Regions from separate parts of the Streptomyces sp. NPDC001068 genome, predicted to be linked through region 2. Evidence: riboswitches for the same ligand, from Rfam matches in the RefSeq annotation. Region 2 holds a riboswitch; each other region holds the start of a gene.
What was found. A riboswitch is a leader RNA that binds a small molecule or an ion and turns the genes downstream of it on or off. The one in region 2 is predicted to bind thiamine pyrophosphate.
Positions count from the first base shown of each region.

Region 1: it holds a riboswitch for thiamine pyrophosphate, as region 2 does, so the genes downstream of both, thiO (glycine oxidase ThiO) here and thiC (phosphomethylpyrimidine synthase ThiC) in region 2, are expected to answer to the same signal.
Region 3: it holds a riboswitch for thiamine pyrophosphate, as region 2 does, so the genes downstream of both, ACFY3I_RS29840 (thiamine ABC transporter substrate binding subunit) here and thiC (phosphomethylpyrimidine synthase ThiC) in region 2, are expected to answer to the same signal.

Region 1 covers NZ_JBIAYD010000004.1:228,099-231,367, reverse strand. The annotation lists gene ACFY3I_RS13310 (NAD(P)/FAD-dependent oxidoreductase) at 1-1,242, opposite strand, end outside; TPP riboswitch at 1,371-1,482, shown strand; gene thiO (glycine oxidase ThiO) at 1,480-2,649, shown strand; gene thiS (sulfur carrier protein ThiS) at 2,646-2,846, shown strand; gene ACFY3I_RS13295 (thiazole synthase) at 2,850-3,269, shown strand, end outside.
Region 2 covers NZ_JBIAYD010000008.1:281,183-284,451, forward strand. The annotation lists gene ACFY3I_RS23805 (YibE/F family protein) at 17-1,543, opposite strand; TPP riboswitch at 1,615-1,792, shown strand; gene thiC (phosphomethylpyrimidine synthase ThiC) at 1,785-3,269, shown strand, end outside.
Region 3 covers NZ_JBIAYD010000011.1:179,678-182,946, reverse strand. The annotation lists gene rlmN (23S rRNA (adenine(2503)-C(2))-methyltransferase RlmN) at 4-1,110, shown strand; TPP riboswitch at 1,128-1,235, shown strand; gene ACFY3I_RS29840 (thiamine ABC transporter substrate binding subunit) at 1,312-2,382, shown strand; gene ACFY3I_RS29835 (ABC transporter permease) at 2,439-3,269, shown strand, end outside.

The sequences.
Region 1 (3,269 bases), on a different contig from region 2:
CTCCTGGCCGGGCGCCGCGGTCGCGGTCTTCAACGGGCGGGCCGGGTCGGACAGGGCGTCCGCGTCCATGCGGGTGCCCGCCTCCACCAGGCGTCGGCCCTGGGCCAGATCCCGTGGGCGGCCTACCGCCAGCAGAGCGACCAGGCGGTCCGCACGGAGCCAGCACACGCTCCAGGACGGTCCGGACGGGTCGCCCCGCCAGACCATGCGGTCGGCGACCGCGTGGTGACCGGCGTACTGGACGAAACGGCCGAACTGCTCGGACCAGAAGTACGGCACCGGGTCGTAGACCGCGTCCGTCTCGCCGAGGATGCCGGCGGCCACCGTGCGCGGGCCCTGGAGGGCGTTGTCCCAGTGGTGGACCAGCAGCCGCTCGCCGTAGCGGCCGGACGGGAAGGAGGCGCAGTCGCCGACCGCGTAGACGTCGGGGACGGTGGTGCGCAGGCGTTCGTCGGCGAGCACCTCGCCGTGCGCGCCCAGCGTGATGCCGGAGCCGGCCAGCCAGGCGGTCGCGGGACGGGCGCCGATGCCGACGACGACGGCGCCCGCGGGCACCCGCGAGCCGTCGTCGAGCACCACCGCGCCGGGCTCGACGGCCGCCACGCGCGCGTGCGTGCGCAGGTCGGCGCCGCTGTCGGCGTACCAGGCGGCCATCGGGGCGGCGACCTCGGCGGGGAGCGCTCCCGCGAGCGGGCGGTCCGCGGCCTCGACCACGGTGACCGCGCAACCGGCCTCGCGGGCCGCGGTGGCGAACTCGGCGCCGATCCAGCCGGCGCCGACCACCACGATGTCGTGCTGCCGGGCGAGCACGGGCCGCAGCCGCTCGGCGTCGTCCAGGGTGCGCAGCAGATGGACGCCGGGGACGCCCTCGGTACCGGGCAGGGTGATCGGCTCGGCGCCGGTGGCGAGCACCAGGACGTCGTAGGGCACCGGTCCGCCCTCGGTGTCCAGCTCGTGGTCGGCGGGGCGCACCCCGAGGGCCTCGCGGCCGAGCGCCAGGTCGATGCCGAGCGCCTCGAAGTCGACCTCGAAGGCGGAGCCCTCGGACTTGCCGAGCAGCACCGCCTTGGAGAGCGGCGGCCGGTCGTAGGGCTGGTGCGGCTCGGCGCCGATCAGGGTGACGGTGCCGGTGTAGCCCTGTTCGCGCAGGGCCACGGCCGTCTGCACCCCGGCCATGCCCGCGCCCACGACGACCACGCGCCGCGTCTGTGACGTGCTCCGTCGCTGCGTCTGCTCGCTCACGTGATCACCATGGACAAGAACGATAGACAACTGACGAAGAGTCAGTCAGGGGGCGTGCCGGGTGACCTGTTCCACAGTGCGGGCCGAGGCCGTCTTACGGGGGCGGAGCTCCGCGGGCTAGGGTTGCGGAGAGCACACGCGGGAGCCCGGACGCACCGGGCTGAGAGGGAGGCTGGCGGCCTCCGACCGTACGAACCTGATCCGGGTCATGCCGGCGAAGGGAGGGGCTGGACGCCCATGTCCGCGCATACGTCCGACGTCCTCGTCATCGGGGGCGGAATCATCGGCCTGGTCACGGCCTGGCGGTCCGCGCAGCGCGGTCTCCGCACCGCCGTGGCCGACCCCGACCCCGGCGGCGGGGCCGCCCAGGTCGCGGCCGGGATGCTGGCCGCCGTCACCGAGCTGCACCACGGCGAGCAGACCCTGCTGGGGCTCAACCTGGCCTCCGCCCGCCGTTATCCCGGCTTCGCGGCCGAGCTCACCGAACTCACCGGCCACGACCTCGGCTACCGCCGCTGCGGCACGCTCGCGGTCGCCCTGGACGCCGACGACCGGGCGCACCTGCGCGACCTGCACGCCCTCCAGCAGCGGTCGGGGCTGGACTCCGAGTGGCTGTCCGGGCGGGAGTGCCGGCGCCTGGAGCCGATGCTGGCGCCGGGCGTGCGCGGCGGGCTGCGGGTCGACGGCGACCATCAGATCGACCCGCGCCGGCTGGCGGCCGCGCTGGTGGCCGCCTGCGAGCGCGCCGGGGTGGTGTTCCACCGCGACTGGGCCGAGCGCCTGCAGGTGGTGCGGGAGCGGGCCACCGGTGCCGTCACCCGCTCGGGCGACCTGCTGACCGCGGACCGGGTGGTGCTCGCCGGCGGCAGCCTGAGCGGTCGCCTGGCCGGGGTGCCCGTGGACGCGCTCCCTCCGGTGCGGCCGGTGAAGGGGCAGGTGCTGCGGCTGACCGTGCCCGCCGCGTACGCGCCGTTCCTGAGCCGGACCGTACGGGCCGTGGTGCGCGGCGGACATCTCTACCTGGTGCCCCGGGAGAACGGCGAGCTGGTCGTCGGGGCCACCAGCGAGGAGCTGGGCTGGGACACCACGGTCACGGCCGGGGGCGTGTACGAGCTGCTGCGCGACGCGCACGAGCTGGTGCCCGGCATCACCGAGCTGCCGCTGACCGAGACCCGGGCCGGGCTGCGCCCCGGCTCCCCCGACAACGCGCCGCTGCTCGGGCCGACCCGTCTCGACGGGCTGCTGCTGGCCACCGGGCACCACCGCAACGGGGTGCTGCTCACGCCCGTCACGGGAGACGTGATGGCGGAGCTGCTCACCGGCGGGGAGCTGCCCGAAGAGGCCCGCCCGTTCACGCCGCAGCGTTTCGGACCCGTCCCCGGCGTACTCCTGGAGCAGACCGCATGAACATCTCCGTCAACGGGGAGCGCCGGGAGATCACCCCGGGCACCGCTCTCGACACGCTCGTGAAGTCCCTGACGGCCGCGCCCTCCGGGGTGGCCGCGGCGGTCAACGAGACCGTCGTACCGCGCGGCGAGTGGCCGGGTACGGCGCTCGCCGAGGGTGACCGGGTGGAAGTCCTGACCGCCGTACAGGGAGGCTGAGCCATGGCCGACGATCCGTTCGTGCTCGGGGGTACGGCCTTCTCGTCCCGGCTGATCATGGGGACCGGGGGCACACCGAGCCTGGAGGTGCTGGAACGGGCGCTGGTGGCGTCCGGGACCGAGCTGACGACGGTCGCCATGCGGCGGGTGGATCCGGGGGTACGGGGGTCCGTGCTGTCGGTCCTGGAGCGGCTGGGGATCCGGGTGCTGCCGAACACGGCGGGGTGCTTCACCGCCGGGGAGGCGGTGCTGACGGCCCGGCTGGCCCGGGAGGCGCTCGGGACCTCGATGGTCAAGCTGGAGGTCGTCGCCGACGAGCGGACCCTGCTGCCGGATCCGATCGAGCTCCTCGACGCGGCGGAGACGCTGGTCGACGACGGGTTCACGGTGCTGCCGTACACCAACGACGATCCGGTGCTGGCC
Region 2 (3,269 bases):
CGTCCCGCGGGCCCCCTCACCGCTTCCGGCGCCGCCCTCCTCGCCCGCCGCGCGCCGGGGCCGTCTCCACGGCCGCGGACACTTCCTTGCCCGGCCGGTCCGCCGACACCACCAGCGCGGCCAGCAGCGTGGTGACGGGCACCGAGGCGACGAGGCCGATCGAACCGACCAGCGTGCGCACGATCTCCTCGGCCACCAGCTCACTGTTGGCGACCGTGGCCACACTGCTCTGCGCGATGGAGAAGAGCAGCAGCAACGGCAGCGCGGCACCCGCGTAGGCCAGGACCAGGGTGTTGACGACGGAGGCGATGTGGTCGCGGCCGATGCGGATGCCTGCCCGGTACAGCCCGCGCCAGCCCATCGTCGGGTTGGCCTCGTGCAGCTCCCAGACGGCCGAGGTCTGCGTCACCGTCACGTCGTCCAGGACGCCGAGCGAACCGATGATGACACCGGCCAGCAGCAGACCGCTCATGTCGATGGACGGGTACAGGCCGTGGATCAGGCCGGTGTTGTCGTCGGTGTTGCCGGTGAGCGCGGCCCAGTCGATGAACTCCGAGCCGAGGACGCCGATCAGGCACAGCGAGACCAGGGTGCCCAGCACCGCCACCGAGGTCCGCGCCGACAGGCCATGGCACATGTACAGGGCGATCAGCATGATCGCGCTCGATCCGACCACCCCCACCAGCAGCGGATTCGAACCCTGGAGGATCGCGGGCAGGATGAAGAGGGTCAGCACCATGAAGCTGACGGCGAGTGCGACGAGCGCCATCACACCGCGCAGCCGGCCGACCACGACGACGGCGAGCGCGAAGATCCCGGCGAGCAGCGCCATCGGGAACTTCCGGTCCACATCGGTGACCGAGTACTGGAGGTCCTTGGGCGCCGAGGGCTCGTAGGCGACCACGACCTTCTCGCCCTGGTGCAGCTGGCGCGACTGGTCGGGCTGCACGATCTCGGTGAACGTCCGGCCCGTGTCCTTGCCGGTGTCCACCCGGACCGTGGCCTTCTTGCAGGTGCCGCTCTCCTCCTGGTTCGCCGAACTGCCCTCCGGGGTGGAGGTATCACCGGTCGAGCCGCCCCCGGAGGCGTTGACCGACTTGCAGCTGACCGCCACGACCTTGGCGACCGTCGCCCGCTGGGTCTGACGGTCGAAGCCGACGCCGGTGCGTTCGTGCGCCGGGGCGCCACCGGGCCACAGCGCCACCAGGCCGACCACGACCGCGGCGGTGAAGGGAATGAGGATCGCCGCGATGACCTTGCGCAGATGCTTGGAGACCGGCGCGGCGGGCCCGTGGCTGTGCGAGTGACCGTGCCCGCCGCCCGACCCGGAGCCGCCCTGGCCGGAACCCCGGCCGGGCGGGTGGCCATGGGCATGGCCGTCGTCGTGACGGTGCGCGTGCCCACGGTCGTACGAGTGGTCCTGGACGTGGTCGTGTCCGTCACCGGCACCGTGGCCCCCGTGGCCGGTTCCGCCGCCCGGTGCGGCGCCGTTGCCGCGCCTCGGGTCGGGGGGCGGAGAGGGGTGCTGCTGTGTCGTGGTCACCGCCCGATCATCGCAAGAACGGCAGGGGCCCTCTGTTCACCGCGCCCGAATTGACGCTAGCGTGGAGGCACCTTTGCACACGCGGGAGCTCGGAGCACCGGGCTGAGAGGGCGCTGACCTCCGTATTCGCGATGTTTCACGTGGAACGAGTGACGTTTCACAAGGAACGCCGCCAGACGGAAGCCGCTGCGTCGACCGCCGAACCTGTTACCGGGTAATGCCGGCGTAGGGAGTAGGTCTCATGACCAACAAGGACGTACGCACGCCTGCCTTCAGCCAGGACGAACAGCCCATTGCGGGCGAAACATCCACGGGGGCCGGGAAGTCCATCGGCTGGCACAAGGGGTATGTCGAGGGCTCGCGCCCCGATCTCCGGGTGCCGGTCCGTCAGGTGCACCTCACCAACGGGCAGTCGGTCACGCTCTACGACACCTCCGGCCCGTACACCGATCCCCTCGTCGAGACCGACGTGCGCCGGGGGCTGCCGCCTCTGCGGGAGAACTGGATCATCACCCGTGGGGACACCGCGGAGTACGCGGGCCGTCCCGCCCGTCCGGAGGACGACGGGATCAAGCACACCTCACCGCGTGGTGGGCTGCGCAACCTGGACGCGGTCTTCCCGGGCCGCCCCCGCCTGCCGCGTCGCGGCCGGGAGGGCGAGGCGGTGACACAACTGGCGTACGCCCGCCGGGGTGAGGTCACCCCGGAGATGGAGTACGTGGCCATCCGGGAGAACGTCTCCCCCGAGGTGGTCCGTGAGGAGATCGCGGCGGGACGGGCCGTGCTGCCGGCCAACGTCAACCACCCCGAGATCGAGCCGATGATCATCGGCAAGCGGTTCCTGGTGAAGGTCAACGCGAACATCGGCAACTCCGCGGTGACCTCCTCGATCGAGGAGGAGGTGGAGAAGATGACCTGGGCGACCCGCTGGGGCGCCGACACGGTCATGGACCTCTCCACCGGGCGGAACATCCACACCACCCGCGAGTGGGTGCTGCGCAACTCCCCCGTTCCCATCGGCACGGTGCCGCTCTACCAGGCACTGGAGAAGGTCGACGGCAGGGCCGAGGAGCTGACCTGGGAGATCTACAAGGACACGGTGATCGAACAGGCCGAGCAGGGCGTGGACTACATGACCGTCCACGCGGGTGTGCGGCTGCCGTACGTGCCGCTCACCGCCAACCGCAAGACAGGCATCGTCTCGCGTGGCGGCTCGATCATGGCGGCCTGGTGCCTCGCGCACCACAAGGAGTCGTTCCTGTACGAGAACTTCGAGGAACTCTGCGAGATCCTCGCCGCCTACGACGTCACGTACTCGCTGGGCGACGGCCTGCGCCCCGGCTCCATCGCGGACGCCAACGACGAGGCGCAGTTCGCGGAGTTGCGCACGCTCGGGGAACTCAACCGGATCGCGAAGCGTTTCCACGTACAGACGATGATCGAGGGCCCGGGCCATGTCCCGATGCACAAGATCAAGGAGAACATCGACCTTCAGCAGGAGATCTGCGATGAAGCTCCGTTCTATACGCTCGGCCCGCTGACCACGGACGTCGCGCCGGCGTACGACCACATCACCTCCGGCATCGGTGCCGCGATGATCGCCTGGTGGGGCACGGCGATGCTGTGCTACGTCACCCCCAAGGAGCACCTGGGCCTGCCCAACCGGGACGACGTCAAGACCGGCGTCATCACCTACAAGATCGCCGCCCATGCGGCCGACCTCGCC
Region 3 (3,269 bases), on a different contig from region 2:
ACCATGCCCAAGCCCGGAGAACTCACCTTTGTCGCGCCGCGCGGAGCCCAGAAGCCGCCGCGGCATCTTGCCGACCTCACGCCTGCCGAGCGCAAGGACGCGGTGGCCGAGATCGGTGAGAAGCCGTTCCGTGCCAAGCAGCTCTCGCAGCACTACTTCGCGCGGTACGCGCACGACCCCGAGCAGTGGACGGACATCCCGGCCGGCTCCCGGGACCGGCTGCGGGACGCGCTGTTCCCGGACCTGATGACCGTCGTCCGGCATCTGTCGACCGACGAGGGGACGACGCGCAAGACGCTGTGGCGGCTGTTCGACGGCACGCTCGTGGAGTCCGTGCTGATGCGCTACCCGGACCGGGTGACCATGTGCATCAGCTCACAGGCCGGCTGCGGGATGAACTGCCCGTTCTGCGCCACCGGCCAGGCGGGCCTGGACCGGAACCTGTCCAGCGCGGAGATCGTCCACCAGATCGTGGACGGGATGCGTGCGCTCCGGGACGGGGAGGTGCCCGGCGGTCCGGCACGGCTCTCCAACATCGTCTTCATGGGCATGGGCGAGCCCCTCGCCAACTACAAGCGGGTCGTCACGGCCATCCGCGCGCTCACCGACCCGGCCCCGGACGGTCTGGGCCTGTCCCAGCGCGGGATCACCGTCTCGACGGTCGGCCTGGTGCCGGCCATCCACCGGTTCGCCGACGAGGGCCTCAAGTGCCGGCTGGCGATCTCCCTGCACGCCCCCGACGACGAGCTGCGCGACACCCTCGTCCCCGTGAACACCCGCTGGAAGGTGCGCGAGGTCCTCGACGCCGGGTTCGAGTACGTGGAGAAGAGCGGGCGGCGGCTCAGCATCGAGTACGCGCTCATCCGCGACATCAACGACCAGGCGTGGCGAGGGGACCGGCTGGGCCGGCTGCTCAAGGGCAAGCCCGTGCACGTCAACCTCATCCCGCTCAACCCGACCCCGGGCTCGAAGTGGACCGCCTCCCGGCCCGAGGACGAGAAGGCGTTCGTCGAGGCGATCGCCGCGCACGGCGTGCCCGTCACCGTCCGGGACACCCGTGGGCAGGAGATCGACGGGGCGTGCGGTCAGCTGGCGGCGACCGAGCGGTAGGATCTGGGCACATCTTCATATTCCGACAGGGGAGCGCCACAGCGCTGAGAGTGCGGCGATCGGGCCGCAGACCCTCTGAACCTCGCCCAGGTCATTCTGGGTAGGAAGTTCGGTCATCACTCAAGCTGTTGTGCCCTGCCCGGGTGGTTCCACCGGGTGGGGCCGCGTCTCTTCCTGGTCCACTCCAGGAGGAAAACACCAGTGCACACCAAGATCTTCTTGGCCGCGGCCGTCGGGCTCGGCCTCGTCACGCTGTCCGCGTGCGGGTCGTCCACGGGCGACCAGGCCGACTCGAAGACCGTCACCCTCGTCAGCCACGACTCGTGGGCCGTCTCCAAGGGCGTGCTCCAGGACTTCGAGAAGCGGTCCGGCTACAAGGTGCGCGTCCTCAAGGACGGCGACGCCGGCCAGGCCGTCAACAAGGCGATCCTCACCAAGGACAACCCCCAGGGCGACGTCTTCTTCGGCGTCGACAACACCCTGCTGTCCCGGGCCCTCGACAACGGGCTCTTCCAGCCGTACGAGGCCAAGGGGCTGGACCGGGTCGGCACCGACTACCAGCTCGACCGCGCCAAGCACCGGGTCACGCCGATCGACTACGGCGACATCTGCGTCAACTACGACAAGGCCTACTTCAGCGAGCACCGGCTGACCCCGCCCGCCTCCTTCGCCGACCTCGTCAAGCCGCAGTACAAGAACCTCCTCGTCACCGAGAACGCGGCCACCTCCTCGCCGGGCCTGGGCTTCCTGCTCGGCAGCGCCGCCCAGTACGGGGACGGCGGCTGGCAGGGGTACTGGAAGCAGCTCAAGGCCAACGGCGTGAAGGTCGTCGACGGCTGGGAGCAGGCCTACAACGAGGAGTTCTCCGGCTCGGCCGGCGGGAAGAAGGCCAAGGGCGACCGGCCGCTCGTCGTGTCGTACGCCTCCTCCCCGCCCGTCGAGGTCATCTACGGCGACCCGAAGCCGAGCACCGCGCCCACCGGCGTCGCGGCCGGCACCTGCTTCCGGCAGATCGAGTTCGCGGGGCTGCTGAGCAACGCGGGGAACACCAAGGGCGGCAAGGCGCTCATCGACTTCCTGGTCTCCAAGGAGTTCCAGGAGGACATGCCGTTGAACATGTTCGTGTACCCGGTGGTCGAGGGGGCGGCCGTGCCCGCCGAGTTCACGAAGTACGGGCCCGCCGCCCAGGACCCCGAGACCATGGCGCCCGAGAAGATCGCCGCCGACCGTGACCAGTGGGTCAAGACGTGGACCTCACTCGTACTCAAGTAGCGGGCAGGCGCCGGCGGGCGGCGGGCGGGCGCAGGGGCGCGGCGCGGGTCGGTCTGATGGCCGTACCCGTCGCGTTCTTCGCCGTCTTCTTCGCGTGGCCGGTCGCGGCGATCGTCACCCGTGGGCTGAGGGCCGACGGGGTGTGGCGGTTCGGACGGATCGCCGACGTCGTCGGCCGGTCCGACATCCGGCACGTCCTGTGGTTCACCACCTGGCAGGCGCTCGCCTCCACCGGCCTCACCCTGCTCGTCGCGCTGCCGGCCGCCTACGTCTTCGCCCGCCTGGACTTCCCGGGCAAGCAGGTGCTGCGGGCCGTGGTGACGGTGCCGTTCGTACTGCCGACGGTGGTGGTCGGTACGGCGTTCCTGGCGCTGGTCGGCCGCGGCGGACTGCTGGACGGGCTGTGGGGCGTCCGGCTGGACACCACCGTGTGGGCGATCCTGATCGCGCACGTCTTCTTCAACTACGCGGTCGTCGTACGGACCGTGGGCGGGCTGTGGGGCCAGCTGGACCCGCGGCAGGAGGAGGCCGCGCGGATGCTGGGCGTCTCGTCGTTCGGCGCCTGGCGCAGGGTCACGCTGCCCGCGCTGGCGCCCGCCGTGGCCGCCGCCGCGCTGATGGTCTTCCTGTTCACCTTCACCTCCTTCGGTGTGGTGCAGATCCTCGGCGGTCCCACCTTCTCCACCCTCGAGGTGGAGATCTACCGGCAGACCTCCGAGATCTTCGACCTGGCCACGGCCGCCGTCCTGACGATCGTGCAGTTCCTGGCCGTCGGGGCGATCCTCGCCGTGCACGCGTGGACGGTACGGCGGCGGGAGACCGCGCTGCGGCTGGTGGACCCGTCCGTGACGGCGCGCCGCCCGCGCGGCGCCGGGCAGTGGGCGCTG